4 regions of the Streptomyces sp. bgisy027 genome follow, and region 1 is predicted to be linked to each of the others. Evidence: riboswitches for the same ligand, from Rfam matches in the RefSeq annotation. Region 1 holds a riboswitch; each other region holds the start of a gene.
The links. A riboswitch is a leader RNA that binds a small molecule or an ion and turns the genes downstream of it on or off. The one in region 1 is predicted to bind cyclic di-AMP.

Region 1 (7,312 bases):
TCTCGCTCTACATCAATTCGCCCGGCGGCTCGTTCAGCGCCATGTCGGCGATCTACGACACGATGCAGTTCGTCTCCTGCGACGTGGAGACGATCTGCCTGGGCCAGGCCGGGTCGAGCGGCGCCGTGCTGCTGGCGGCGGGCACTCCGGGCAAGCGGTTCGCGCTGCCGGGGGCGCGGGTGGTGATCCATCAGCCGCAGCTGACCGAGCCGGTCGAGGGGCAGGCGAGCGATCTGGCGATCCGGGCCGCCGAGCTGACGCGGGTGCGGGCCCGGCTGGAGGAGATGCTCGCCCGGCACACCGGACGCGCTCGTGAGCGGGTGGCCGACGACATCGAGCGGGACAAGATCCTGACCGCCCAAGAGGCGCTGGAGTACGGACTGGTGGACCGGATCATCCCCAGCCGCACACACACGCTCGCTCCGCCGACAGGGCGGTGAGCGGCCGGTGCTTCCACCCGAATTGCCGCCCCTGCCTGCGCTGACGCGCGCGGAGGGCGAGTTGATCGACCGTTATCTGGACGTCGTGGACCTGCTCGGCCGGATCAACCCGGCGCACCACGGCGACACCTATCGCGGACTGCGGGCCGCCCAGGCGCTCGTGAGCAGGGCGGCCGAGCTGCGGGACGCGCTGGCGCTGATGCACCAGCGGGGCGAGACGGAGCTGCACGCTCCCACGCTGGCGCGTGCGTTGCGCGTGCTGGACGGAGAGCGCCGCACGGCTCGCGTCACGGTGCCCCCGCGCTCCGACAGTTGACGCCCTCCCGCAGCCGGATTCCGGGCGCCCCGGCCCACTGACGAGGCGTCCGGAACGGAGTTGAAACGGGCCGAACGACGTACCCCCTTTCGGCGTAGTCACCCCTCCTTCCGCGCGGCCGTCAGGGTTGCGCAACGGGCATGACCGCCAGGCGGAATCAGTCACTCCGTCCCTGGTCCGGGACTCCTCGGGCCTCTGGACACTCACTCGAACGGGGGGCCACCCACCCGAACGGGTGAGTGGTGAGTAACACCACAAACCCCCGATTCCGTTGGGTATTTCGCTCATCCGTGCGCCAAGATCCCTGTCTGACGACAAGCCCCCGCCACAGCGGCGGGGCGGTCCGGGCGGACGCCGAGTCCTGCCGCCGCCCGGATGACCGGTCGACAGGAGTGGATCGGCAGGAGTGGAGGACCCGAGCAAGACGGGTCGCCGGAGCGGACGTTCGTTCGATCCGAGCAACCCTTGGGGTGAAGCCGCGGCAACGCGGCCGGGCAACTTCGCCAGCCCGAATCCGACAGGTCATCCTTCTCAGGCGGCTGACGAAGGGTTGCGCATGACTGCGCTCAATCGTGTCCCGTCGCTCATGGTCCGGGCCGGTACGGCTTCGGCCCTCACCATCGCCGCAGTGGGCGGCTCGATCGTGGCACCCGGCTTCACGTCCGAGGCCGAGGCGGCCACGCCGGCGTCGAAGGCACTTCAGGTCGCGGCCTCCAAGAAGGGCTCCCCGTACCGGTGGGGCGCCACGGGCCCGAACCGGTTCGACTGCTCGGGGCTCACGCTGTACTCGTTCAAGAAGGCGGGCAAGAAGCTGCCCCGCACGGCTGCCCAGCAGTACAACAAGACCCGCCACATCTCCGCCAAGAACCGCAAGGCCGGGGACCTGGTGTTCTTCCACTCGGGGTCGTACGTCTACCACGTCGGTATCTACGCCGGTAAGGGAAGGATCTGGCACTCCCCGAAGACCGGCGACGTGGTCAAGCTGCAGAAGATCTGGACCAGGAGCGTCTGGTACGGCCGGGTCAAGTGACCTGCCCGGGGGCGGGGGCGGCGTCCTGACACGCCGTCACCGCCCTCGGGGCCTCACAGGGCGAGCAGCGGCCCCGCGAGCAGGGCCGCGCCGAAGGCCGTCAGGGCCGCGCCGGCGGCGAGCGTGACCGCACGTGCGGCGCGCGGCCGGCGCAGCCACCTGCCGAGCCGGTCCACCAGCAGGGCGACCACCTGGAACCACACCAGGGCGATCGCCAGCACGATCATGGCCAGCAGCAGCGTCCGGGGCAGGACCGGAGCGCCCGCGGGCACGAACTGCGGCAGCACGCTGAGGAACGTGAGGGACGCCTTCGGGTTGAGGGCGTTGGTCACGAATCCCTGCCGCAGCGGCCGCGCGGCGGACTCCTCGCGCGTGTCCACGACTTCGGTGGGCCGCTGCCGCAGGGTCTGCACGCCCAGGTACAGCACATAGACGCCGCCGACCACCTGAAGCGCGCGGAACAGCGCCGGTACGGCGGCCAGGACCGCGGCCACGCCGACGACCGCCATCGTCACGTGCACCAGCAGCCCCGCCCCGATCCCGAGCGCACAGGCGATGCCGGCGCGGCGGGAGACCAGGGCGTTGCGTACGACGACGGTGAAGTCGGCCCCGGGCATGGCGACCAGGCCGGCGGAGACACCGGTGAAGGCGATGAGCTGAGCGTCCATGGACCCCAGTGTGCCGTCGACAAGCCTTCAGTAGGTATGTCGAATATTCTGGCAATCCCTAAAGCATTGCTTAAGGCGTACGGGTGACCGAGGCGGAGGGAGGGCCATATGTACGACCCGGTCCGGCTCGCCGCCCTGGTGGCGGTCGCGGAGGCGGGCTCGATCACCCGCGCCGCCGAACGGCTCGGGTACACCACGCCGGCGCTCTCCCAGCAGCTGGCCAAACTGGAGCGCGAGGCGGGCACGGCCCTTCTGGTGCGGCACCACAGGGGCGCGCGGCTGACGGGTGCGGGCGAGCTGCTGGTGGCCCGGGCACGACGGGTGCTCGACGAACTGGACCGGGCCCGGCACGAGCTGGCCCGGCTGACCGGCCTGTCCGGCGGCACGCTGCGCCTGGGCACCTTTCAGACGGCCGGCATCCATCTGCTGCCGCCGGCCCTGAGCGCCTTCCGCCGGGCGCATCCGGACGTGGAGCTGACGGTCGCCGACTACGAACCGTCGGCCGGCGTCGCCGCGGTGGCCGCGGGCGAGGTCGACCTGGCACTGACGCACACCTACGAGCCTGCGGAACCGGCGCCGCTGCCCGCGTCCGTCGGCGTCGAGCCGATCCTCGTGGAGGAACTGGTCCTGGTGTCCGCGCCGGGCCATGTGCTCACCAGCGGCGCCACACGGCTGCCGCTGACCGAGCTGGCCGGGCAGCCGCTGATCAGCATGGCGCCGGACGCTCCGGCTCGGCGGGGTGTGGAGGCGGCGCTGACCGAGGCGGGGGCCATGCCGTCGGTGCTGGTGGCGACGCCGGGGTACCTGCTGGTGTGCGCCCTGGCCAGTGCAGGGCTCGGAGTCGCGGTCGTACCGGAGATGGTGGCGCGCACGTCGGTCGCTCCGGTGGGGGTGCGCGCGCTGGAGGGCGGGCGGTTGCGCCGTACGATCTCGGTCGCCTATCGCGGCGACGAGGCGGCTCCCGCCGCGGACGCCTTCCGGGCTCTGCTGCGCGGCACGTTCGCCCGCTCCGGGCAGCCGCAGCAGCCGTGAAGGGTCAGGACTCCTGCGGTCCCGCGGCGGCGAGCGGTTCGGCGGGGACCGTCCACGGCAGTTCGATGGAGACGGTCTTGCCGCCCTCGCGGGTAGGGCGCACTCTCAGCCTGCCGCCGCATTCCGCGGTCAGCCAGCGGATGATCACCATGCCGCGCCCGTTGTCCTGCTGCACGGCGGCCGGCAGCCGCTTGGGGAAACGCGGATGGCTGTCGGTGACACCGATGCGCAGGTGTTCGTCACGGTCGAGCGCGAGGTCCACCGTGAAGGTGGGTGACTGACCGAGGGTGTGCTGTACGGCGTTGGTGGTGAGTTCGGAGACGATCAGGCGGATGGTGTCGGCCACTTCCGTGTCCGGTGGCAGGCCCCATTCGGCCAGGGTGGTGAGCACGTAGGCCCGGGCCGCGGAGACCGAGGCGGGATCGCTCGGCAGAGTGACGGATGCTTCCAGGTGATCTGCCATGACGACGTCGTCCCTTTCCCACGGGACCGTAGTCCGACACGGAGCGGATGGTTCGAGTACGGTCCCGGACTGGTGCTTCGTCGCCAGACTGCCATTACCGCACCCGTCACGGGTGGCGATCCACCAAGATATGCATATATCTGTCGCTCGAAGCGGTGAACTCTGCGACGGCAGAGCGTATTTGGGCGGCTCGGTTGGAGTAAGGAGTGGCCCATGCAGCACGGTCCCGCGGTACGCCGCCGGAAACTGGGCGCGGAACTGCGTGCGTTACGCACCGGGGCGGGGCTCACCAGCGGTGAGGCGGCCCGGCTGGCGGGCTGGCACCAGTCCAAGGTGAGCCGGATCGAAACCGGCGCCAGCGGGGTGAAACCGCCCGATGTGCGGTTACTGCTCGACGTCTACGGCGTGGAGGATGCCCAACTACGAGAGTTGCTACTGGTGTTGGCGGGCTCCGACGAGGGCGGTGGCCGGCATCACTGGTGGCACGCGTACCGCGGAGTGCTGCCGCCGACGTACCGGGACTTCATCAGCCTGGAGTCCCAGGCGAGCGCGATGCGCACGCTGGAGACGTCGGTGGTGCCCGGACTGCTCCAGACGCCCGAGTACGCCCGGGCGGTGACCCGGGCCGCCGTCGGCGGGCTCGACGGGGACGCCGACGATCGCCTCGACGCGCTGGTCGCGGTGCGTCTGGCCAGGCAGGACGTGCTGCGCGCGGATCCGCCGCTGAAGCTGAGCGCGGTGCTGGACGAGGCGGTGCTGCGCCGGGAGATCGGCGGGCCCGAGGTGATGGCGCGGCAGCTGAGCCGGCTGATGGAGGCGGCGCAGCTGCCCCAAGTCCGGCTTCAGGTGCTGCCGTTCAGGGCCGGAGAGCATGTCGGCATCACGGGCCCTTTCGTTATCTTCTCATTTTCGAGCACTTCTGATCTGGATGTGGTTGTTCTCGACCACTTGACGAGTAGCCTCTACCTCGAACGGAAAGAAGACCTCCAGGCCTACACGGAGGCCTTCAACACCCTTCGGATCCACGCCCTTTCGCCCGAGGAATCGTTGGATTACATCGCCGCGCTAGGTGGCGGTGTGTAAGGAGGCACCATGACAGCACTGCCTCGGAACCTCATGTCCAGCACCGAACTGCCAGGTGCGAGGTGGTTGCGCAGCAGCTACAGCACCGGTGCGAACAACTGCGTCGAGACGGCACGGCCGCACTCCGGTCCCTGGACCGGGCTGCTCGCGGTGCGCGACTCCAAGGACCCGGCCGGCCCCGCGCTGCTCTTCTCCCCCGAGAGCTGGGCGGGTTTCACGGCCGCGCTCCAGTCCTGACCCCCTGACCGATCCGATCAGGCCTGATCGAATCTGATCAGTTCTATCCGATGTGCGAGCAGGGCCGTGTCACGCCGACTCATGGTCGTGTCTCGCCGATCACTTCAACAGCGCGCTCGATCTCGGCCTCGGAGAGGTCCGCGCGAGCGGTCAGCCTCAGCCGTGAGATGCCGTCGGGGACGGAAGGAGGACGGAAACAGCCCACGGCGAGGCCCGCCGCACGGCACTCGGCCGCCCAGCGCACGGCCTTCTCCGGGGACGGGGCGCGCACGGAGACGACCGCGGCGTCCGGACGTACGGCCTCCAGACCCGCGGCGGTCAGCCGTGCGTGGAGTTCACGTGCCACCGCACCCGCCCGTGCCGCCCGCTCCGGTTCGCGGCGCAGCAGCCTGAGCGCCGCCAGTGCCGCGCCCGCGGACGCGGGGGCGAGACCCGTGTCGAAGATGAACGTCCGGGCGGTGTTGACGAGGTGCTCGATCACCCGCGCCGGGCCGAGGACGGCGCCGCCCTGGCTGCCGAGGGACTTGGACAGCGTGACGGTGACGACGACGTCGTCCGCCCCCGCGAGCCCCGCCGCCCGCGCCGCGCCGCGCCCGCCGTCGCCCAGGACGCCCAGCCCGTGGGCGTCGTCGACCAGCAGTCCGGCGCCGCGCTCCCGGCACGCCTCGGCGTACTCGGCCAGCGGGGCCGCGTCGCCGTCGACCGAGAAGACGGTGTCCGACACGACGACCGCCGTGCCCTGGTGCGTGTGCAGCGCCTTGCGCACCGCCTCCGGTTCGGAGTGCGGGACGACCTGGGTGGTGCCCCGGGCCAGCCGGCAGCCGTCGATGAGCGAGGCGTGGTTGCCGGCGTCCGACACGATCAGCGAACCGTGCGGCGCCAGCGCGGTGACCGCGGCGAGGTTGGCCGCGTAGCCCGAGGAGAGGACCAGCGCCGCCTCGAAGCCGCAGAAGTCGGCCAGCTCGCGCTCCAGCTCGGCGTGCAGCTCAGTCGTGCCCGTGACCAGCCGGGAGCCGGTCGCGCCGCCGCCCCAGGTCCGCGAGGCCCGCGCCGCGCCCTCGGTGACCTCCGAATGGCGGGCCAGGCCCAGATAGTCGTTGCTCGCGAGATCGAGGAGCGGCGATTCGGCGGGCCGGGGGCGCAGGGTCCGTACGAGCCCGGCGCGGCGGCGCAGCTCCGCCTGCTCGTCGATCCAGCCGAACGCCATGGTTCCTCCGGGGCTTTGGTGAGCGGTACACAGACGTCGCTTTTGTAGGCAGTGGACAGACCCTAGCCGTACGGCGGCCCGCCCACGGTGTGGCAATACCCACACATCGAAACGACAGGGTTGTGCAAACTCACCTTGGCTCGGACGCCCTCCGTACGTCAGGATCAGCTTCCATGGACCTGCTGAACACGCTGGTGGACAAGGGGCTTCGGCGCGAGCTGCCGACCCGCGAGGAAGCCTTGGCCGTCCTCGCCACTTCCGACGACGACCTGCTCGATGTGGTGGCCGCGGCCGGCAAGGTGCGCCGGCACTGGTTCGGCCGACGGGTGAAACTCAACTATCTGGTCAACCTGAAGTCGGGCCTGTGCCCCGAGGACTGCTCCTACTGTTCCCAGCGTCTCGGCTCCACCACCGGGATCCTGAAGTACACCTGGCTCAAGCCGGACGAGGCGTCCCAGGCGGCGGCTGCCGGATTGGCGGGTGGCGCCAAGCGGGTGTGTCTGGTGGCGTCCGGGCGCGGCCCGACCGACCGTGACGTGGACCGGGTCTCCGAGACCATCAAGGCCATCAAGGACCAGAACGACGGCGTCGAGGTGTGCGCCTGCCTCGGCCTGCTCTCCGACGGACAGGCGGAGCGGCTGCGCGACGCGGGCGCCGACGCGTACAACCACAACCTCAACACGTCCGAAGGGACGTACGGGGACATCACGACCACGCACACCTACGCCGACCGCGTCGACACCGTGCAGAAGGCGCACGGGGCCGGGCTGTCCGCGTGCTCCGGTCTCATCGCCGGCATGGGCGAGAGCGACGAGGACCTGGTCGACGTCGTCTAC
Region 2 (7,312 bases), on a different contig from region 1:
CGGCGGCTGCGGGGTCGCGGAGTCCGTGCTGACCGCGCTGGACAGGGCCGGTGTGCCGTACTGGAGGACACGCGTCGCCATGCAGGGACTCGGGACCATGGGCGGGGCGACGGCTCGCTTCCTCACCCGCGCGGGGCTCACCGTCGTGGCCGTCGCCGACATCAAGGGCACGATCGCCAATCCGGCCGGGCTCGACGTCGAGAGCCTGCTCACGGCACGCGACGCCCACGGCACCGTCGACCGAGCCGCGCTGCGCCCCGGGGACCGTGAGCTGCCGGGCGACGCCTGGCTCTCGACCGAGGCGGAGGTGCTGGTGCCCGCGGCCGTGTCGTACGTGATCGACGCCGCGAACCAGGGCCGTGTCACCGCGCGTTGGATCGCCGAGGCGGCCAACATGCCCGTACGGCCCGACGCGGAGGAACTGCTGGCCGCGCGGGGCGTCACCGTGCTGCCGGACGTCGTGGTCAACTCGGGCACGAATGCCTGGTGGTGGTGGACGCTGTTCGGGGACATCGGTCCGGACGCGGACGAGGCGTTCGCCCACACACGGCGTTCGATGCGTGCCCTGACCGACCTCACGCTGGCGCGTGCCGAGGCGGACGGGACGGCTCCGCGGGCCGCCGCGCACGCCATCGCGGCGGACCGGCTTCCGTTGATCACCGAACGGTTCGGCCGGCACCGGTGACCGGCGGCCGCGGGGGGCGCCCGGTGGGACCTGGCCCGGGAACGGCCGCTGACGAGGCTTTAGGGTGACGACGTGGCAAGAGTGCGGTTGAGCGTGGCGGAACGGCGTGAGGAGTTGCTGAGCGCCGCCGTCGAGCAGATAGAGGTGCGGGGCGTGGCGGCGGTGAGGATCGCCGACGTGGCCTCGGTGCTCGGCGTGAGCAACGCGCTGGTGCTGTATCACTTCGACACCAAGGAAAAGCTGGTCGCGGCCGCGTTCAGCCATGCGGCCGAAGGGGACCTGGCCCATCTGCGCCGGCTCCTCGGACGCCGCACGACGGCACTGCGGCGGTTGCGGGCGGCCGTGCGCTGGTACGCGCCGACCGGTCAGGCCAAGGGCTGGCGGCTGTGGATCGAGGGCTGGGCGGCGGCGCTGCGCGAACCCGCGCTCCAGGAGGTCACCCGGGACCTCGACCGGCAGTGGAAGGGGGCCATCACCGAGGTGATCGCCGAGGGCGTCGCCGCCGGCGAGTTCCGCTGTCCGGACCCCGGCGCCACGGCGCTGCGCCTGACGGCCCTGCTCGACGGGCTCGCCGTACAGCTGACGTCGTACCCGGGCGCGATCTCACGCACGCGTGCCCAGGAGTGGGTGGATGAGGCGCTCGCGCAGGAACTCGGGCTGGAGCGCAAGGCGTTGACCGCGACGGACCGGTGAGGCTGTGTGTGGCGGGAGCACATGTGGTGTGAGGACATACGTCCGGGCCGCACCGATCAATCCTCGGTACGGTCCGGACGTATCGGTCGCTCGCGAATCGCCCTCAGGCCACCGCTCGGATCCGCATCTTGATGTCGTCCGGGGACAGCGCGCCCTTGGCCGTCACATGGTCGCCCGACGACTCGCCGCGCAGTCGCCGGCCGATCCACGGCACCAGGTACTCGCGGGCCCAGTGGACGTCGTCCCGGCGGACCTCGAGGGTGCCGCGGGGCGGGAGCGGCGGCCAGGGCTGGTCCGGGTCGGCGGGGATCTCCAGACCGAGGACCTGGCCCGCGCGGAGCGCCACGCGCGTGTGCCCCTCGGGGGACAGGTGGAGCCGGTCGTCGTCCCAGGCGCGGCGGTCCTGAACGGTCTTGAGGGACCACAGGTCGAGCACCGGGCAGCCGTACCGGTCGGCGATGGCCCGCACATGTCCGTTGTACGTGGCGATCTTGCCGCGCAGATGCTTCAGCACGGGCACGCCACGGGTGTCGAAGCCGGTCGTCACCATGACGGTGCCGACGGCCGAGGTGAGCCGGACGATCGCCCGCTCGAAGCGCTCGGCGACCTCGTCGGGGTCGGTTCCGGGTCGGATGATGTCGTTGCCGCCCGCACAGAACGAGACCAGGTCCGGGGCCAGTTCGGCGGCCTTCGGGAGCTGGTTCTCGATGATCTGGTCGAGCAGTTTGCCGCGTACGGCGAGGTTCGTGTAGTTGAAGTCGCCCTCGGGGCGGCGGTCCGCGAGCAGGACCGCGAACCGGTCGGCCCAGCCGACGAACGCGCCGTCGGGGCCGGGGTCGCCGACGCCCTCGGTGAAGCTGTCCCCCACCGCAACGTACGACCCGATCACTGCGCTGCTGTCACTCTTCGAATCGTCTGCCACATCGACCCATGATTCACCTTCGAATGTGACCTACGCGACCGTAGGAAAGGGTTGACGATCGGTGAGATAAGCCACTCCTAAAGTGTTCACCAAACGTGGAATAAGCCTCTGAACAGGGGTGTTGTGGGCGCAACATGCCGAAGGCCGGACCCGGGGATCGAGGTCCGGCCTTCGGCCGCGTGTCAGGCAGGTGGTTCTGGCGTGGGGCCGCGTCAGCCGATGGCGACACCCTTGGCGCGCAGGTAGGCGACCGGGTCCACGTCCGAGCCGTAGTCCGGCGTGGTGCGGATCTCGAAGTGCAGGTGCGGGCCGGTGACGTTGCCGGTCGCGCCGGAGAGGCCGATCTGCTGGCCCGCGGTCACGGTCTGGCCGCTGGAGACCGAGAGCGAGGACAGGTGGGCGTACTGGGCGTAGTAGCCGTCGGCGAGCTGGATGACGACCTGGTTGCCGTACGCGCCGCCCCAGCCGGCCGAGACGACGGTGCCCGCGCCGACCGCCTTCAGCGGGGTGCCGGTGGCGGCGGCGAAGTCGACGCCGGTGTGGTAGCCGCTGGACCACATGCTGCCCGCGATCTTGTAGCCGGTGCCGAGGGAGGCGCCGGACAGCGGGGCGGAGAAGCCGTTGACGGTGCTGGTGGTCCCGGCGGCCTTGGTGGCCTTCTGCGCCTTCTTCGGCGTGGCGGACTTCGCGGCGGACGAGTCCTTCGAGGAGGACTTGGACGCCGAAGAGGGCTTGGAGGGCGACGACTTGGGGGCGGTCGTCGCGGCCTTCTTGCCGCCGATGGCGAGCTTGAGACCCGGGTGGATCAGCGACGGGTCGGAGCCGACGGCCTCACGGTTGTCGGCGTAGAGCTTCTTCCAGCCACCGCTGACGTTCTGCTCATCGGCGATCTTCGAAAGGTAGTCGCCGACCTTCACCGAATAGGTCCGCACGTCCGTCTTCTTGTGAGCGGACTTCTTGTCGGCGGTCTTCTGGCCGGCGATCGGAAGGGACTGAACGGCCTTTTCCGCAACGGACTGCGAGGGAGCGGCGTGGGCGCCGGTGGCTCCCATGAGCGGAAGAGCGAGAGCGGCGCCACCGGTTCCGGCGACGGCAATGGAGCGGGTGAAGCGCAGGGACTTCGGACGGCGATGCTTACCCTTCGCGGGCATGACGAATTCCTCTCCGGCGCCTGCGAGGTGAGCTGTCGGGTGCGGGCTGGAGATGCCCGGCCGCGCCGAGGCGCGACTTGACCCCTAGCCGTTCCGGAGACCGGAACAGGCGGTTCTACCTGTGGGTCCCCCGCTCCTGCCGTGCACGGGTGAGTTTGCGCGGAATCCGAGCGGCGGCAGGATTGGGCGTCCGTCCGGATTGGTCGTGAACGTAAGCGAGGAAGACGCATGGGAACAAGTGAGAGGTTCCGTCCGAATGCGTTCCTGTTGATCCGTTGTGGGAATTAGCCGTCACCGTGCGTGAAATGCGGGGGCGCCGCCCGACTCAAAGCCCCTTGAAAAGCCCATGAATTACGTGAACATGACGGGCGACGCACCGTCACGGCTATGACGCTCCTCACGTGACACTGCTCCAGCTTTCTTTATCGCAGGGCGAGTTGGAATGAAGGTGCCAATTCGGACAGAACACCTAGATGCGACGGAGTCGAATAACTGCCGCATCGAGGTCGCCCTTCAAGTCGGCGCGCAGTCCGTGATGCACCAGTACGGCCCCTCGGTGAATTTCACCCGTTTCAAGGCATTCATACGCAACTGCCGGATCCAGACCCCCGCAACCGGAGCGCCGGAAGGGGCGCCGCGGCCGGTGCAGGTCGCCGCGCGGCACCGGAGGCCGGACCTCCTTGCAGGGCGCCACCCACTCCCCCACCTCAACACGAGCGGGTCGCGGAATTCCGTCCGCATTCGTCCCGATTGGCACTGAATCCAATTTGGCCCTGGAATCCATGTCGTATGGTCGAGAGCGCACCCCGTCGGCCGCATCGCCGAGCCGCGCCGCCGGGGCTGACTGGGAGGAGCCCCCGTGACGCAGCAGATCCCGTCGACCGAGCCCGAACTGGCCGGGGTTCGCAACTTCCGCGATGTGGGCGGCCTGCCCACGGTGGACGGACGACGGGTGCGGCACGGAGTGCTGTTCCGCAGCGGCCACCTCGCACACGCAACCAACGAGGACGCCGACTTCCTCGGCTCGCTGGGGCTGCACACGATCTTCGACTTCCGCAACGCGGCCGACCAGAAGCTCGAGGGGCCGGACGTCGAGCTGCCGGGCGTGCGCAACGTCAACCTGCCGCTCTCCGACCCGGCGGACGGCGCGGAGTTCTGGAAGATGGTCCGGGACGGCGACCTCGACCAACTGCGCGGGATCCTGTCGGACGGCAAGGGCGCGAACCGGATGATCGTCTCCTACCGTTCGATCATCAAGGAGCGCACCGGCGAACACTCCCAGGTGCTGCACTCGCTCGCCGAGGACAGCGTCCCGGCGCTGATGCACTGCGCGGCCGGCAAGGACCGCGCGGGTCTGTCCATCGCCGTGACCCTGCTGGCCCTCGGCGTCGAGCGTGAGGCGATCGTCACCGACTACCTGGAGTCCAACGCCAAGCACCGCCGCTACAAGGTGCGGCGCAGCGGCAGCGACGCCTCCGCCTACTCGCCCGAGGTCATGGAACTGCTCAGCCCGCTGTTCGACGCGCGGGCCGAGTATCTGACGGCTGCCTTCGAGACCATCGAGGAGACGTGGGGCGGCGTCGACACCTATCTGGAGCGGGGCCTGCGACTGAGCCCCGAGTCCAGGGACCGGCTGCGGGAGCGGCTGCTCGACTGAGGCCGCGCCCGGCCTACTTCGCGCCCGCCTCGAACAGGAAGTAGATGAAGGCGGCGAAGACGTGCCCCACCGCGATGTAGATGATGAGCCGCACCCACAGGGCACGCGGGAACTTCTCCTCCATGTCGCTCATGGCGTCTCTCCAGGGGTGGGGCCCAGGCACAGGGTGGCCGTGGGGCTCTGCAACAGGGTGTGGACGAACAGCAGCTCGACCCCGCCCGGGTCCAGGGCGGCGATGCGGTGCGGGGTGAGCGAATCGAAGTGCGCGCTGTCTCCGGGCACGAGCCGGTGCGTGGTGTCCCCGAGGCGCAGCCGCAGCCGCCCTTCGAGGACGTAGAGCCACTCCTCTCCGGGATGCACCCGCACGATGTCGCCCTGCGAGCCGTGCGGCACATGGACGCGCAGGGCCTGCATCCCGCGCCCGGGCGCGCCCGTCTGCCAGTACATCCAGCCGCCGGCGGCAGTCGGCTCCATGTCGGCGGCACGCACGACGGCGTCCCGGTCGGCGACCGACTCGCCGAGCAGCTCGGAAACCGTCGTACCGTAGATGCGGGCGAGCGCGAGCAGCATCGGCAGCGAGGGCTGGCGTTGCCCGGTCTCCAGCCGGGAGAGGTGGGCCGGTGACAGCCCGGCGGAGCGGGCGGCGGCCTCCAGGGTGAGGGCGGCACGCCGGCGCAGGGCCCGGAGCTGGGGCGCGACGACCGGGAGTGCCCCGGTCGGCACTTCCGCCTCGCCCTCGGGCGAGGTCTCGGGAGAGCTCATGCTCTCCATTCAGCCGCAGGCTTGCCTCTGCGGCAAATTACTTGCCTCAGAGGCAAAAGCCACGGGCCGCGAGCCGAACGCCCGACCGGGCCCGCACAGTGCCAACCGGGTCTCGCACAGTGCCAACCGGGTCTCGCACGGTGCCAACCGGGCCCGCACAGCGCGAACCGGACCCGCACGGTGCTATCGCCCGCACGGTGCCTATCGGGCCCGCACGGTGCCTACCGGACCCGCAGCCTGCCTACCGCGCCGTCACCGGTTGGCGACCGCCTGCTTGATCAACGTCTTGCCGAAGTCCCACATCAGCCCGCCCCCGCTGTGCGCGTCGTCCATCACCTCGGTGAAGGCGTCGACGAACCGGTCCACCTCCCGCTCGCCGATGATCAGCGGCGGGATCAGCTTGATCACCTCCAGGTGGTCGCCGGAGACCTGGGTGAGGATCCGGTGCCTGCGCAGCAGCGGGACGACGACCATCTGCGCGAACAGTCCCTTGCGGGCGGCCTGGAGCATGGTCCAGCGGCCGCGCAGCTTCAGCGAGTCGGGACGGCCGAACTCGATGCCGATCATCAGGCCCCGGCCGCGGACGTCGGCGAGCAGCTCGTACTTGCCGACCAGCGCCGCGAGCCGGGACCGCAACTGCTCCCCGGTCGCCCGCGCGTTCGCGACGATCTGCTCGTTCTCCATGACGGACAGCACGGCGAGCCCGGCCGCCATGGCCTGCGCGTTGGACCCGAAGCTCGCCGAGTGCACGAGCACCCGGTCCATGGACGAGTAGACCTTCTTGAAGATCCAGTCCTTGCCGAGGGTGGCCCCCACCGGCACATAGCCCCCGGAGAGCGCCTTGGCGACGCACACCAGGTCCGGCTCGACGCCCTCTTCGTGCTGGTAGGCGTAGAAGTCTCCGGTCCGGCCAAGGCCCGTCTGCACCTCGTCGGCGATGAGCAGCGCCTTGTGCTTGTGCAGCAGCTCCTGGGCGGCCCGCAGATAGCCGGGCGGGGCCTCGTGCACGCCCTTGCCCTGGATCGGTTCGACGATCAGGGCGGCGACGTCGCCCTTCTTCAGCTCCCGGGCCAGGGCGTCGAGATCGCCGAGCGGCAGGGCCGTGTCCGGCAGCAGCGGGGCGAAGCCGTCCCGGAAGCCGGACTCACCGTTGACGGACAGGGAGCCCGTGGTCAGCCCGTGGAAGGCGTGGTCGCAGTACAGCACCCGCGGCCTGCCGGTGACGAACCGCGCGAACTTCAGCGCGGTCTCCACCGCCTCCGTCCCGCTGTTGCCGAAGAACACCCGCTCCAGGTGCGGGCTGTGGGTGAGGAGCCGCTCCGCCAGCAGCCCGGGCAGCGGCTGGCAGTCGAAGCGGGTGAGGTCGGCGAGCTGGGCGTCGAGGACGTCGTGCAGCGCCCTGCGGACGACGGGGTGGTGGCGCCCCAGGCCCATCACCCCGA
Region 3 (7,312 bases), on a different contig from region 1:
CGGCGCAGACGACCGGCGACTTCGAGCCGTCAGCAGAATCCTTCGACCAGCAGGCGACCGCGCACTTCGACCAGATCGAGCACGGCACCGCCGCGGCCTACGAAGAGCACACGCAGTACGACGAGCACGCGGCCTACGAAGAGCACGCTCCGTACGAGGACCACACGGCCTCCTACGACGAGCACACGCCGTACGGCGACACCTCGTACGACGAGCAGGCCCAGCACGAGGCCGAGTTGACCGCCACCGGCGAACTCCCCGCCGTGGCACCCCTCCTCGACGACCAGGAGGAGATCGCTCCGGCCCCCTCTCCCCGCGCCGGCTCCCGCAGCGCGGCGCGCTCCCGCCGCCGTACGCCCCCGAAGCGCTCCGCGCTGCTGACGATCGCCGTGCCCTCGGCCTGCGTGATGGGCGTCGCGGGGATCGCCGCCGCATCCGTCGGCAACCTGACCGACGACAAGGACGCGTCCACGCTGGCCTCCGAGGGCGAGGCGGTGAAGCCGTCCGCCGCGAACAACAAGCTGGACACCCAGCTCGAGAGCCTCTCCGCCGGCGCCGACGACTTCGCGGACCGGGCCAGCCGTACGCAGGAGCGCATCGACCTCAAGGCGCAGCAGGCGGCCGAGAAGCGCAGGGCCGCCGAGGAGGCCGCCCGCAAGGAGCGGCTGCGTCCGAAGTTCGCGGTTCCGGTCGCCCAGCACGGCCTCAGCGCCTACTTCGGCCAGTCCGGCATCAACTGGATGTCCGTGCACACCGGCATCGACTTCCCCGTCTCGTACGGCACGACGGTGATGGCCGCGACCGACGGCACCGTCCGCACGCAGTGGAACAGCGCCTACGGCAACATGATGATCGTGACCGCGAAGGACGGCACGGAGACGTGGTACTGCCACCTCTCCAGCTACCGCGTCGCCTCCGGTACGACGGTCAAGGCCGGCGACCCGATCGCGTACTCCGGCAACTCCGGCAACTCGACGGGCCCGCACCTGCACTTCGAGGTCCGGCCCGGCGGCGGCTCGGCGATAGACCCACTGTCCTGGCTGCGCAGCCACGGGGTCGACCCGTCGTAGGCGACGCGACCAAGACCTGAGCACGCGCCCCCGCCCTTCACCGGCAGCGGGGGCGCACTTGTCGGCGCTAGAGCTTCTCCACCGGCGCGTACCGCAGCAGCAGCCGCTTCGGCTTGGTGTCCCCGAAGTCGATCGTCGCCTCGGCGTTCGCGCCCGTGCCCTTCACACCCGTCACCGTGCCGAGCCCGAACTGGTCATGCGTGACACGGTCGCCGACGGCGAGCTGGACGACCGGCTTCTCGGAGGTGCGGCGCGTGGCGAAGCCGGACGCGCCCGACGCCGAGGAGCGCGAGCGGGACGACGACAGCGAGGCGGCGACCCCGGACACGGGCCCGGAGGAGACCGGCGCGGTCGCCCCGGTGCGCTTCCAGTCCACGTGCGCCGCCGGGATCTCCTCCAGGAAGCGGGACGGCGGGTTGTACGACGGCTGCCCCCACGCGCTGCGCATCGCCGAGCGCGTCAGATACAGCCGCTCACGCGCGCGCGTGATGCCGACGTACGCGAGCCGCCGCTCCTCCTCCAGTTCCTTGTTCTGGCCGAGGGCGCGCATGTGCGGGAAGACGCCGTCCTCCATGCCGGTGAGGAAGACGACCGGGAACTCCAGGCCCTTGGCGGTGTGGAGGGTCATCAGGGTGATGACGCCGGAGCCGTCCTCCTCCTCGTCCGGGATCTGGTCGGAGTCGGCGACCAGCGCGACCCGCTCCAGGAAGTCCGAGAGTCCTCCGGTGGCCTCGCCCTCACCCGTCTCCTGCTCGAACTCCAGGGCGACGGCCGCGAGTTCCTGGAGGTTCTCGATACGCGTCTCGTCCTGCGGGTCGGTGGAGGCCTGCAACTCGGCCAGATAGCCGGTCCGTTCCAGAACCGCCTCCAGCACGGTCGCCGGCCCGGCCCCCGACTCGACGATCGTACGGAGCTCCTCCATCAGCGTGTTGAACCGCTTGACGGCGTTGGTGGACCGCGCGGCCATCCCGTACGCCTCGTCGACGCGCTTGAGCGCCTGCGGGAAGCTGATCTTCTCTCGCTGCGACAGCGCGTCGATCATCGCCTCGGCGCGCTCGCCGATGCCCCGCTTGGGCACGTTCAGGATCCGTCGCAGCGGCACGGAGTCCTCGGGGTTGGCCAGCACCCGCAGGTAGGCGAGGACGTCCCGGACCTCCTTGCGCTCGTAGAAGCGGACCCCGCCGACCACCTTGTAGGGCAGCCCGACGCGGATGAAGATCTCCTCGAAGACACGGGACTGGGCGTTCGTCCGGTAGAAGACGGCGACGTCGCCGGCCTTCGCGTCGCCCGCGTCCGTCAGTCGGTCTATCTCCTCGGCGACGAACTGCGCCTCGTCGTGCTCGGTGTCCGCGACATAGCCGGTGATGCGCGCGCCCGCGCCCGCGTTGGTCCACAGGTTCTTGGGGCGGCGGGACTCGTTGCGCTCGATGACGGCGTTGGCTGCGGTCAGGATCGTCTGCGTGGAGCGGTAGTTCTGCTCCAGCAGGATCGTCGTCGCGTCCGGGTAGTCCTCCTCGAACTGGAGGATGTTGCGGATGGTGGCGCCCCGGAAGGCGTAGATCGACTGGTCGGCGTCACCCACCACGCACAGCTCGGCGGGCGGGACGTCGTGCGCGCTCGGCGGCACGTCGACGGGGTGCTCGCCGGTCCCGACGAGCTCGCGCACCAGCGCGTACTGGGCGTGGTTGGTGTCCTGGTACTCGTCCACCAGCACATGGCGGAAGCGCCGGCGGTAGTGCTCGGCGACGTCCGGGAAGGCGCGCAGCAGGTTGACCGTCGTCATGATCAGGTCGTCGAAGTCGAGGGCGTTGGCCTCCCGCAACCGCGACTGGTACAGGGCGTACGCCTGAGCGAGGGTCTTCTCGAAGCCGTCCGTCGCCTGGGCGGCGAAGTCCTCCTCGTCGATCAGCTCGTTCTTCAGGTTGCTGATCTTGGCGCTGAAGGACTTGGGCGGGTACCGCTTGGGATCGAGATCCAGATCACGGCACACGAGCGCCATGAGCCGCTTGCTGTCGGCGGCGTCGTAGATCGAGAACGACGAGGTGAACCCGAGCTTCTTGCTCTCCCGGCGCAGGATGCGCACGCACGCGCTGTGGAACGTCATCACCCACATCGCGTTGGCACGCGGGCCGACGAGCTGCTCGACACGCTCCTTCATCTCGCCCGCGGCCTTGTTGGTGAAGGTGATCGCGAGGATCTGCCCCGGATGCACGTTCCGCTCGGCGAGGAGGTGGGCGATGCGGTGGGTGAGCACACGCGTCTTGCCGGAGCCGGCGCCGGCCACGATGAGCAGCGGGGTGCCGGAGTGGACGACGGCGGCACGCTGGTTGTCGTTCAGCCCCTCCAGCAGCGCCGCGGCGTCGATGACCGGCCGCGGGGCGCCGTCGCGGTAGTGGTCGTCCCGGTCCGGTGGCACGTCGAACTTCCCACCGAACAGATCGTCCGGAACCGGTTCCGGAGCGTGCTCGTCCTCGGGCGGCGGCGGGTGCTCTTCCTCGTGGGCCCGAGGGGCCTGGAGGTCCGCCAGGAAGCTGTCGTCAAAGAGGCTGCTCATCGCTCTCCGAGTCTAGGCCGCCGCACTGACAGCCCGCCCCCACCCTCGAAACATCACAGCCCCGAACCCCCGACGATCACCCCCCGACCCCCTCCCTCACTCCCAGCAACCGCCCCACCGCAACCCGCAACCGGCCACCCCAGACGGGCATCGACACTCCCAAATCAACCTACTCACCCCTCACGCCCACAAAACCTCGCACGCTCCCCCGAACCAACCACCGCCCGTCGCGTTCTGGACCAAGGTCACGAAAATGTATCGGGCATATCGAACATCAACCTTCACAGGGGCCACACGAGTTGGCTACCGTGCCGGGCAGGCCGTACGACCCCCACCGGCGAACGACGCCGGGCCGCACGGCCTCCGCCGAGTCCGGCGCGCCTCACGGCGACCGGAGCCGGGGACCCACCGAACTTGGGGTGAATCGGCCCGACTTCCCTCCCGGGGACGGGCCGTAGGGCAACCCTTCCGAACCACCCGCCCGAACCCGACAGCTAACTCGGTAGGCGGAACGTGGAAGGAGTCGCCTCCCTTGGCGTCGCACCGCAAGTCGCGTCCCGCCGGTACGCGCGTAGCAGGCATACGCACCCCTGCCCTCGCCACGGCCGCCCTCACGTCCGTGGCCCTGCTGTCCCAGACGGCCAACGCCAGCCCGTCGACGGACGACAAGCCCAGCCTCGAAGAGGTCGAGAAGAAGGTCGACGACCTCTACCGCCAAGCGGAGTCGGCGACCGAGAAGTACAACGCGGCCAAGGACAAGACCGCGAAGCAGCGCAAGCGCGTCGACACCCTCCTCGACGACGTGGCCCAGCGCACCCAGAAGCTCAACGAAGCCCGCGAGGAACTCGGCCGCAACGCGGCCGCCCAGTACCGCACCGGCGCCGCGGCCCCCGACACCGCGACCTTCCTCCTCGCGGACAACCCGCAGGACTACTTCGACCAGACGCAGCTGATGGACCGGATGACCGGCCGTCAGAAGGAGTCGGTCGACGACTACTTCACCCAGCAGTCCGAGACGATGGAGAAGCGCCGGGAGGCCACCCAGAGCCTCGAGACGCTCACCGACTCGCAGAACGACCTCAAGTCCGCCAAGGCCACGGTCCAGCAGAAGCTCTCCGACGCGCGCGAGCTCCTCTCGAAGCTGACGGCCGAGGAGAAGGCCCGCCTCGCCGCGATCGAGAAGCGCAAGCAGGAGGAGGCCGCCCGCAAGGCCGCCGAACTGGCCCGCCAGCAGGCGGAGGCCGAGCGCCAGCGCCAGGAGGAGGCCGCCGCCCAGCAGCAGGAGAGCACCCAGCCTCCCGCCGACTCGGGCACCTCGGACTCATCCTCCGCGGACTCCTCCTACGCCACCAAGGCCGAGAAGGCCCTGGCCTTCGCCCGCTCCCAGATCGGCAAGCCGTACGTCTGGGGCGCAACCGGCCCCGACTCCTACGACTGCTCCGGCCTCACCCAGGCCGCCTGGAAGGCCGCCGGCGTCGACATCCCCCGCGTCACCTACGACCAGGTCAACGCCGGCACCACGGTCCCCCTCTCCAGCGCCCAGCCCGGCGACCTGGTCTTCTTCTACGACGACGTCACCCACGTGGGCATCTACATCGGCAACGGCATGATGATCCACGCCCCCAAACCCGGCACGTACGTCCGCGAGGAGTCGATCTACTACGACGGAGAGTCGTCGATCCACAGCGTGGTCCGCCCGGCCTGAGCGGGAACGGACGCCCCCCGGCACTGGCAGTCGCCCACGGGGCGGCAAGGGGCCGTGCCGAGGGTGTCCGCCCGCAGCGGCGGGCGTCAACAAACAGCACCCTTCTTCGTGCCGGGCAACCGCCCGACCGAGGACGGACACCCCCCAGGCACGTCCCCGACCCACCCCACACCCGCAGGCGCAACGCACGCCCCCACCCAGCGCGACGGGCCGCCGCAGGCATGACCACGAAGGAACCACCTGACACAGGGCGATTTCCCGACACCCCCGAGCGCGCCCCACGGCCATCCCCCACCCCGCTCCATAGCATCGCCCCATGCCCGGCCCCACGACCCCCACCTCCCCCTTCCACACCTGGTGGTCGCAGCGACCCCCCGCAGCCGGCGCCGCGGTCATGGCCACCGGCATCCTCTCGACAGCTCTGCACCAGACGGGCTACGAGACCCTCTCCCGCATCGCCCTCGCCCTCGGCTGCGCAGCCTGGCTCGCCCTGGCCGCCGACTTCACCGCCCGCTTCCTCCAGGACCGCGACAGGTGGCGGAAAGAGGCGGCCACCCCCGCCGCCCTCACCGCCATCGCCGCGACGGCAGTCCTCGGCACCCGCTTCACCACCCTCGGCTGGGTGCCCCTCGCCGAGGCCCTCCTGGCCCTGGCCACCGTGCTCTGGCCGGTGCTCCTCCTGGCGGTCCTGCGCCGCTGGCACCGCCGAATGCCCGGCGCGGTCTTCCTCGGGTGCGTGGCCACAGAGGGCCTGGCCGTACAGGCCGCGGCGCTGGCTGCCGCCGAGACCACGGCATGGCTCGCCCACATGGCGCTCGTGTTCTTCTGGCTGGGCCTGGTCCTCTACGTCGTGGCCCTGCCCCGCTTCGACCGGCGCCAGCTCGCCCGCGGGGCCGGCGACCAGTGGGTCGCGGGCGGCGCCCTAGCCATCTCCGCCCTGGCCGGCTCGAAGCTGCTCGCCGCCGACAGCCCCGCCCTCCACCTCTGGAACGACGACGACTACGGCGTCCTGCGCACCATGACCGTCGCCCTGCTCGTACTCGGCGTCGCCTGGTACGCCGTCCTGCTCCTCGCCGAGTTCGCCTGGCCGCGCCTGCGCTACGACGTCCGCCGCTGGTCCACGGTGTTCCCGATGGGGATGGCGGCAGCCGCGACGCTCTCCGTCGGCACCACCCTGGACGCCCCATGGCTGGAACACCCGGGCGAGGCACTGATGTGGATCGCAGTCGCGGCCTGGCTGGCGGTCACGGCGGGCGCGGCCTGGAACTGCACACGCCTCGGCAGCAACGTCACGTCCACAACACGGCGATGAAGACGTTCGCCATGGTCAGCAGCCCCACCAGCCCGAACAGCCGCTTGTCCACGGTCTCCTCGTCCCGCTTCACATAGACGAGCCCGAGGATCACGATCAGCAGCGCCAGCTTCACACCGATCTTGATGTTGTTGACGGACTGATCGTCCGCCTGGTTGAGACCGACGAGGACCACCCCGGTGACCAGCATGGTCAGCGCACCGTGCAGCATCGCGGGCACGAACCGGGCGGTGCCCTGCCCCATCGCCTTCATCTGCGTGAAGAACCCACCGAGCAGCGCGGCGATACCGATGATGTGCAGCCCGACGAACAAATGGATGAGTACGTCCATGGGCCCGGAGCCTAACCACCACGAAAAACCCGCCCGACACCGCCCCGCACCCTCTTGCGCCCCGCATATATGCGCGCCATAGCACCCCGCCACCCTCAGCCACCCCCAAACCGCCACTTCGGTCAGCACTCAGCGTGAACCAGACGCCTCCATCCAGGGATCACGCTCACTTACGGTCACCATCGGTCCGCTCACAGCACTTCCGCACAACCCGTCACCGACCCGACACGGAGAGGTTTAGCGTCCTTCACCAGGTGACCGGCTCCCCACCGCCGCCCGGGCCAGGGGCGGCAGTCGGACACCACCGCCGAGAAAGGTCCGGCGGCGGCCCGCTCCCCCT
Region 4 (7,312 bases), on a different contig from region 1:
GCGGTGGAGGTCGCGGGGCGGATATCGTCCGCGCGCACCACGGAGTACGTGAAGGACCTGCTGCACCGCCTGGAGCCCTACGGCGACGAGCCGCGGGTCGTGGAACTGCGGGAGCGGGCTCGGCCGCTGCTCATGGCGCCGGCCTAGGTGTCCCGCCCGGAAGACCGGCGGCCCGGCACGACCGGGCCGCCCTTCGTGCTGCCCGGCAGACCGGGATGACGTGCCGCATCGTCGGAGCGGTGATCGGCGCGCTGCGAGCGATGACCGGCGAGCGGTGACCGGCGAGCTGCGAGCTGCGAGCTGCGAGCTGCGAGCTGCGCGTGAACTTCCCATGGCTGATTCGGGACAGGCGAATGGCCGGAATTCCCGGCCTTGCCCAAGGTTCTCCCTCGGCATCACCGGGAATCGCCTCGCCGGGGGCACGAGAGCCGGCACCTCGGGCGGAGCGCGCCGTTCCGTGGGTTTGACCGCGCTGTCAGTGGCGCAGTGCATTATCGAAACCGGGAGGTGGGGCAGGTGCGGGCGATCGCTTACGACTGTGACGTGCTCGTGGTCGGCGGTGGCATCGTCGGGCTGGCCACGGCGTACGCGATCACGCGTGCCGCGCCGGGCACCCGGGTGACCGTGCTGGAGAAGGAACCGGGACCGGCCCGGCATCAGACGGGACGCAACAGCGGTGTCATCCACAGCGGGATCTACTACCGGCCGGGATCCCTCAAGGCGCGGTACGCGGTGCGGGGCGCCGCCGAGATGGTCAAGTTCTGCGCGGAGTACGGCATCGCGCACGCCGTCACCGGCAAGCTGATCGTCGCGACCGAGCGCGATGAGCTGCCCCGCCTGCACGCCCTGGTGCAACGCGGGCGGGAGAACGGCATCCCGGTCCGGGAACTGCGGTCCGCGCAGATCACGGAGTACGAACCGGAGGTGCGCGGCCTCGCCGCCATACACGTCGGGACGACGGGCGTGTGCGACTTCGTCGGGGTCGCCCGGCAGCTGGCCGAGGGCTCGGGGGCCGAGATCCGGTACGGCGCACAGGTCGAGCGCATCGACCGGCGGGCGGACCTGGGCGTCGCCGTGCGCACGACCGACGGGGACGTCGTGCGGGGCAGGGTCCTGGTGAACTGCGCCGGGCTGTACTGCGACGAGGTGGCCCGGCTGACGGGCGACGAGCCGGAGGCGCGGATCGTGCCGTTCCGGGGGGAGTACTACTCCCTGGCGCGGCCCGAGCTGGTGCGGGGGCTGGTGTATCCGGTGCCGGACCCGGCGTTCCCCTTCCTCGGCGTGCATCTCACGCGCGGGATCGACGGCGGCGTGCACATCGGCCCGAACGCGGTGCCGGCGCTGGCCCGCGAGGGCTACGACTGGGGTGTCGTACGGCCCAGGGAGGTCGGGACGACGCTGACCTGGCCGGGAGCCTGGCGGATGGCGCGCAGGCACTGGCGGTACGGCGCCGGGGAGCTGCGGCGGTCGGTGTCCAAGGCGGCGTTCACGGTGGCGGTGCGCAGGCTGCTGCCCGCGGTGACGTCGGACGATCTGGTGCCCGCGGCCGCCGGGGTGCGGGCGCAGGCGGTGCTGCGGGATGGATCTCTGGTGGACGACTTCCTGATCAGCGAGGGTCCCCGGGCCGTGCACGTACTGAACGCGCCGAGCCCCGCGGCCACGGCCTCGCTGCCGATCGGGCGGGAGGTGGCCCGCCGGGCGCTGGCGGTGCTGGGCTCGGGGTGAGGCGGTGAAGGGGTGAGGCGGTGAGAGGGTGAGCTGACTCTCACGCCCGGCAGTGCCGGGCTCGATCCGAGGGGTCGGCCGGCCGCCGGGGAGCGGGCGTGGGTCTCCCCCGTCCCGCTCCCCGTAAAATCGACCCCACTGTGTCTGACTCCCTCAACGCCTCCGCCCCCCAGCCCGCCACCACCCCGGCTCAGGCCGGGACCGGTGAAGAGGGCATGCGTCATGTCCCCGGGGTCTCCGTCCGGCACACCCGTGCCAAGGGTGAGCCACGGTTCCCGGACGGGCCCAAGGCCGATCCGGCCGGGTCGCACTTCGAGCGGCGGATCCGGAGTTTCCAGCCGCGCCGGAGCCGGGTGACCGCGGGGCAGGCCGACGCGTTGCAGCGGCTGTGGCCCAAATGGGGCCTGGACATCGACGGGCAGCGCGTCGTCGACCTCGCCGAACTGTTCGGGAACGACAACCCCGTCGTCCTGGAGATCGGCTTCGGCATGGGCGAGGCCACCGCGCAGATGGCCGCCGACGACCCCGGCACCAACATCCTCGCCGTCGACGTCCACACCCCGGGGCAGGGCAACCTCCTCAACCTCGCCGACCACCACGGGCTCGGCAACGTCCGCGTGGGCAACGGCGACGCCATCATCCTGCTGCGGGAGATGCTGGAGCCGGACGCCCTCGACGGGCTGCGCGTCTACTTCCCGGACCCCTGGCCCAAGAAGCGGCACCACAAGCGGCGGCTCATCCAGCCCGAGTTCCTCCACCTCGCCGCGACCCGGCTGCGACCCGGCGCGCTGCTGCACTGCGCCACCGACTGGGAGCCGTACGCCGAACAGATGCTCGAAGTGCTGAGCGCTCATCCCGACTTCGAGAACACCGTCCCCGACGGCGGTTTCGCGCCCCGTCCCGAGTTCCGGCCGCTGACCCGTTTCGAGGGCCAGGGACTGGACAAGGGTCATGTGGTGAACGACCTGCTCTTCCGCCGCGTACAGCGGTAGGAGCAGCGGGAAGACCAGCACCGACGACCGTCCCCCGAGGACATCGACACCAGCACCGACAGCAACCCCTCACCGGCGCCCGAGCCCCCTCGCGCTGCTGCGGGCGGCGCCCCTGCCTCGTTAGGGTCAATGCCGTGGCCACCTGTCCCCCGTACCCGACGCACCCCACCGGTCCCACCGGCGGCGCACTGCGGCACGCGCACTGGTGGCAGAAGCGGTGGGTGCGCTACGGCGCGCTCAGCACCCTCCTCGCGCTCTCCGGGCTGGTGATCCTCGCGCTGGTGCGTGAGCAGACCGGCACCGAGGGGTTCCTGGTCGGACTCGGGCTCGCCGTGCTGCCCGTGCCGCTGCTGGTGGCGTCCTTCCGCTGGCTGGACCGGGTCGAGCCGGGCCCCTGGCGCAATCTGCTGTTCTCCTTCGCCTGGGGTGCCTGCGCGGCGGCGTTGATAGCGATCGTCGCCAACAGCTTCGCGACCAGATGGATAGCGACCGCGACGGCCGACCCGTCGCACGCGGACACCCTGGGCGCCACCGTCATAGCGCCCGTCGTGGAGGAACTGGCGAAGGCCGCGGCCGTGCTGCTGGTCTTCCTGTTCCGCCGCCGGGACTTCACCGGCATCGTCGACGGCGTGGTGATAGCCGGGGTCACCGCCACCGGCTTCGCCTTCACCGAGAACATCCTCTACCTCGGCACCGCCTTCGGTACCGACCAGCTCACCGGCGACAGCGGCATCGCCTCCGTCACGGCGGCGACCTTCTTCGTCCGCGTCATCATGTCGCCCTTCGCGCACCCGCTCTTCACCGTCCTGACCGGCATCGGCTTCGGCATCGCCGCGCGGTCGGGCGAGCGCCAGCAGGTGCGCCGCGTCCTGCTCCCGTTCCTCGGCCTGCTGCTCGCCATGGGCATGCACGCCCTGTGGAACGGCTCCTCGGCCTTCGGCGAGTACGGCTTCTTCGCCGTGTACGCGACGCTCATGGTGCCCGCGTTCGGGCTGCTGACCTGGCTGGTGATCTGGACCCGCCAGCGCGAGCTGCGGACCGTGCGCGAGGAGCTGCCCGCCTATGTCGTCGCCGGCTGGCTCTCACCGGGCGAACCGTTCGCGCTGGGCTCGATGCGGGAACGGCGGGTGGCCCGGCAGTACGCGCGCCGGCACGGCGGACGGACGGCGGCACGGACCGTGGCGCAGTACGAGGCCTACGCCACCTCGCTGGCGTTCCTACGGCACCGGGGCCGCCGCGGCCGGGCCGGCGCCGACTTCGTCGTACGGGAACAGGAGTTGCTGCACGCGCTGTGGCACCGCCGGGAGTTCGCCCGCCCGGCCCTGGAGCACGCGGCCGCCGAGCAGTCCTGGCGGGGGCACCAGCACGGGTACGGCCACCCGCACATGGCACCGGTGCCGGTCCACTGGCAGTCCTACGGCCAGGTCGACGGGCCGGGGTACGGCCCGTCGCCATACCCCGCCTACAACCCGTACCGGACGTGACCGGGCCGCGGCTCAGGGGGCGTTGACAGGCCCTGGGGCATGCCGAAACCGGCGGTCCTCGCGTCGGGGGGTCGTCGCCAGGACCGCCGGGGATCAGAAGTGGATACCCGTCTCGGGGTGGGTCAGGGGTTGAGGCCCTTGCCCTGGAGCCAGGCCATCGGGTCGATGCCGCTGGTGCTGCCGCCGGGGTGCACCTCGAGGTGCAGGTGGGCGCCGGTGACGTTGCCCGTGGCGCCGACGCGGCCGATGACGTCGCCCGTGTTCACCTTCTGGCCGACGCTGACGCTGATCGAGGACTGGTGCGCGAACCAGAGCTCGGTGCCGTCGTCGAGGGTGATCTCGGTCTTGTAGCCGTAGGAGCCGTCCCAGCCGGCGAAGGTGACCGTGCCGGAGTGGATCGCCTTGATCAGCGTCCCGGTGGGGGCGGCGAAGTCGAGGCCCGTGTGGTACCCGGAGGACCAGTAGGCGCCGGCCTGACCGAACGTCGAGGTGATCGTGTACGAGGAGGTCGGCAGCGTGTACTGCTTGGCCAACTCGGCGAGGCGCTCGGCCTCGGCCTTCTTGCGGGCCTCCTCCTCGGCGGCGGCCTTCGCGGCGGCGGCCTTGGCCTCGGCTTCCTTCTCCGCCTTGGCGGCCGCTTCCTTGGCCTCCTTCTCGGCGGCGGCGACGGCAGCGGCGGCGGCCTTGCTGTCGATCTGGTCCTGCTGGAGCTCGGCCTGGGCGATGATCCGGCTGCGCAGCGCCTCACCGGCGTCCGAGGTGCCCTGCGCGGTCTGCTCGGTGGTCTCGCCCATCGTGCTGAGCGCGGTGGCCGTGTCCTCGGCGGGCTCGGACGAGTCGTCGGAGATCAGCGGCAGGTCGGGCATGGTGATGGCGACCGGCGGCTTGCCGCTGTTCGCGCTGGCCATGCCGCCCGCGCCGACGGCGGCTATGACGCCGACGCCGAGAACCGTGGAGCTGCGGGCGAGTCCCCCGCCACGCTGCTTGGAGACGCGGTGCCTGCCACGAACGGGGCGAATGGACTCCGCGGTGGGGTTCCACTCCTCGAACGGGCCCTCGTCGGTGCGGTAACGGTCGTAGCCGAAGGTGTCGGTGTCGCGTTGACTCGGCACGAACGGGGCTTGCGGAGCAGGCCGGTTGGACGCCACGTGGGCGTACTCCTTTCCTTCCTTCTCGCCTACCGGGTTAGCTGACGGGTTCGGAGCAGGAAGGTCTCCTACGCGCGTATATCAACCGTGACTTCCCGGCGATATTCGCGCGATTCACCCCAGGGTGGTGGTTCCCCGGCTCCCTTGCGGGACTCGGCGCGTGCGCACGGAGCCGCCTCTTGTGACGGCTGGGACGACCGCGCTGCGTTATCGAACGTTAATAGACGCGAGGTGCGGATTCCAAGCTGTTCCTCTTGATCATTAACGATTTTCGCCCGGACTTACGGGTCACGAGCGGCCTAAATCGGGCGAGTTGGCCAAACCTCAGATGCCACATCGATACTGACGGCGTGTCAGTTGTTATGCGGAGGGCGGTCGTCCGATCACCCCCGGTGACGGCGATCCGAAAGCACACCGAGCCCCGCGGCAACGGGAGTACGGGAGTACGGGAAAACACTCAGGGCCGGAACTGAATCAGTTCCGGCCCTGAGCCTTCAGTAGCGGGGACAGGATTTGAACCTGCGACCTCTGGGTTATGAGCCCAGCGAGCTACCGAGCTGCTCCACCCCGCGTCGGTGAATCCATAGTACGCCATCCGCGGGGCCCGAAGCACACGGCTTTTCCCGGGGGCCGTTCTGACCAGTACGTCTCGGTCAGCGGTGCGGGCCGCGTCACACCGGGGCGGTCAGGGCAGCAGGTGGGCGTTGGGCGCCTTGGCGCGCTCCTCGTACTCCGGCAGCACCAGCACTTCCACGCCCTGCGCCGCCAGCATCCCGCTCCCGTCGGCGCCCGCCACGAAGGTGTCCGGCTCCCGCCAGGCCGTCACCACCCGGCGGACCCCCGCCCGGAGGATCAGCCGCGCGCAGGGCACGGGCCGGGACGAGCGGCGGGTGCACGGCTCCAGGCTGCTGTACACGGTGGCGGACGCGAGCCTGGGATCCCCGGCCGCGATCTTCGCCAGTGCCGCCTCCTCCGCGTGCACATGCGGATCACCGCCCTCCCGGGAGTGCCCGCGCGCAAGTTCGCTCCCGTCGGCCGCGACGACCACCGCGCCGACGCTGAAGGCCGTCTCCGACGGCGGGCACCGCTCCGCCAGCTCGCATGCCAGCGCCAGCCAGTGCCGGTCCGCGGCGGAGGGGAGGGTGCCGGTGCCGGGTGCCGTCGGCGCGTAGCGCATCAGTACGACGTCCTCGATACGGCGCGACTCCAGCAGCCGCAGCCGGCCGCCCTGGTAGCCGCCCGGCCCGAACAGCCGCGGCGCCTCGGGGTCGCCCACGAACAGCGGCGCCAGCACCAGCTGCAACTCGTCCGCCAGCCCCTGTGTCATCAGCTGCGTGTGGACGGTGCCGCCGCCCTCGACCATCAGCCGCTCGACGCCGCGCGCCTCGCGCAGATGGGCCAGCAGGGACCGCCAGTCCAGCTCCGGCCCCAGCGCGACGACGTCCGCCGCGACCGGCTCCCGGCGCAGCCGCTCCGCGCCCTTCTCCGTCGTGTAGACGATCTTGTCGCCGCCGGTGTGCCAGAAGTTCGCCGCCGGGTCCAGCTCGCCGGACGCGCTGACCGTGACCTTCAGCGGGTACTCCGGCCTGCCCGCCGCCACCCGCGCGGCCCGCCGCTCGGCCGAGTTCACCAGCAGCCGCGGGTTGTCCGCCCGGATCGTGCCGGCGCCGATCAGGATGGCGTCCACGGACGCGCGGACCTCGTCGACCCGGTCGAAGTCGGCCGGGCTGGACAGCAGCAGGCGCTCGGGGGTGGTGTCGTCGAGGTAGCCGTCCAGGGAGACGGCGGCGGACAGCAGGACGTAGGGGTACGACGGCATCGGCGCGCTCTCCGGCTCGGCAGACTGCGATCTTGGTTCAAGTTTGAAACAAACCTACACTGGTGGCATGACGACTCGCTGGCTCACCCCCGAGGAGCAGCGCGCCTGGCGCGCGTACATCGGTGCCGTGCACCTGGTGGAGGA

Region 2: linked by a shared signal. The riboswitch ahead of AC3ETA_RS24865 (peptidoglycan DD-metalloendopeptidase family protein) and the one ahead of AC3ETA_RS15460 (C40 family peptidase) in region 1 are both predicted to bind cyclic di-AMP.
Region 3: linked by a shared signal. The riboswitch ahead of AC3ETA_RS07520 (C40 family peptidase) and the one ahead of AC3ETA_RS15460 (C40 family peptidase) in region 1 are both predicted to bind cyclic di-AMP.
Region 4: linked by a shared signal. The riboswitch ahead of AC3ETA_RS29260 (M23 family metallopeptidase) and the one ahead of AC3ETA_RS15460 (C40 family peptidase) in region 1 are both predicted to bind cyclic di-AMP.

What each region holds. Positions count from the first base shown of each region.
Region 1 covers NZ_JBYIVZ010000013.1:25,062-32,373, reverse strand. Annotated here, with positions in the region: gene AC3ETA_RS15470 (ATP-dependent Clp protease proteolytic subunit) at 1-440, shown strand, start outside; gene AC3ETA_RS15465 (hypothetical protein) at 448-756, shown strand; cyclic di-AMP (ydaO/yuaA leader) riboswitch at 1,177-1,309, shown strand; gene AC3ETA_RS15460 (C40 family peptidase) at 1,313-1,786, shown strand; gene AC3ETA_RS15455 (LysE family translocator) at 1,840-2,454, opposite strand; gene AC3ETA_RS15450 (LysR family transcriptional regulator) at 2,563-3,486, shown strand; gene AC3ETA_RS15445 (ATP-binding protein) at 3,491-3,949, opposite strand; gene AC3ETA_RS15440 (helix-turn-helix domain-containing protein) at 4,163-5,032, shown strand; gene AC3ETA_RS15435 (DUF397 domain-containing protein) at 5,042-5,269, shown strand; gene AC3ETA_RS15430 (8-amino-7-oxononanoate synthase) at 5,349-6,476, opposite strand; gene bioB (biotin synthase BioB) at 6,650-7,312, shown strand, end outside.
Region 2 covers NZ_JBYIVZ010000024.1:123,717-131,028, forward strand. Annotated here, with positions in the region: gene AC3ETA_RS24850 (Glu/Leu/Phe/Val dehydrogenase dimerization domain-containing protein) at 1-685, shown strand, start outside; gene AC3ETA_RS24855 (TetR/AcrR family transcriptional regulator) at 758-1,378, shown strand; gene AC3ETA_RS24860 (SGNH/GDSL hydrolase family protein) at 1,482-2,267, opposite strand; gene AC3ETA_RS24865 (peptidoglycan DD-metalloendopeptidase family protein) at 2,513-3,451, opposite strand; cyclic di-AMP (ydaO/yuaA leader) riboswitch at 3,456-3,621, opposite strand; partial or broken gene AC3ETA_RS24870 (GH36 C-terminal domain-containing protein) at 3,921-4,160, opposite strand; gene AC3ETA_RS24875 (tyrosine-protein phosphatase) at 4,311-5,108, shown strand; gene AC3ETA_RS24880 (DUF6126 family protein) at 5,122-5,241, opposite strand; gene AC3ETA_RS24885 (helix-turn-helix domain-containing protein) at 5,238-5,870, opposite strand; gene AC3ETA_RS24890 (aspartate aminotransferase family protein) at 6,123-7,312, opposite strand, start outside.
Region 3 covers NZ_JBYIVZ010000005.1:195,413-202,724, forward strand. Annotated here, with positions in the region: gene AC3ETA_RS07510 (M23 family metallopeptidase) at 1-1,070, shown strand, start outside; gene pcrA (DNA helicase PcrA) at 1,138-3,624, opposite strand; cyclic di-AMP (ydaO/yuaA leader) riboswitch at 3,979-4,148, shown strand; gene AC3ETA_RS07520 (C40 family peptidase) at 4,157-5,329, shown strand; gene AC3ETA_RS07525 (tellurite resistance/C4-dicarboxylate transporter family protein) at 5,646-6,641, shown strand; gene AC3ETA_RS07530 (hypothetical protein) at 6,619-6,972, opposite strand.
Region 4 covers NZ_JBYIVZ010000032.1:16,575-23,886, forward strand. Annotated here, with positions in the region: gene AC3ETA_RS29240 (NsdA family TPR-like regulatory protein) at 1-147, shown strand, start outside; gene lhgO (L-2-hydroxyglutarate oxidase) at 517-1,725, shown strand; gene trmB (tRNA (guanosine(46)-N7)-methyltransferase TrmB) at 1,866-2,717, shown strand; gene AC3ETA_RS29255 (PrsW family intramembrane metalloprotease) at 2,852-4,201, shown strand; gene AC3ETA_RS29260 (M23 family metallopeptidase) at 4,324-5,349, opposite strand; cyclic di-AMP (ydaO/yuaA leader) riboswitch at 5,361-5,518, opposite strand; tRNA gene AC3ETA_RS29265 (tRNA-Met) at 5,848-5,921, opposite strand; gene AC3ETA_RS29270 (dihydrofolate reductase family protein) at 6,035-7,168, opposite strand; gene AC3ETA_RS29275 (MarR family winged helix-turn-helix transcriptional regulator) at 7,236-7,312, shown strand, end outside.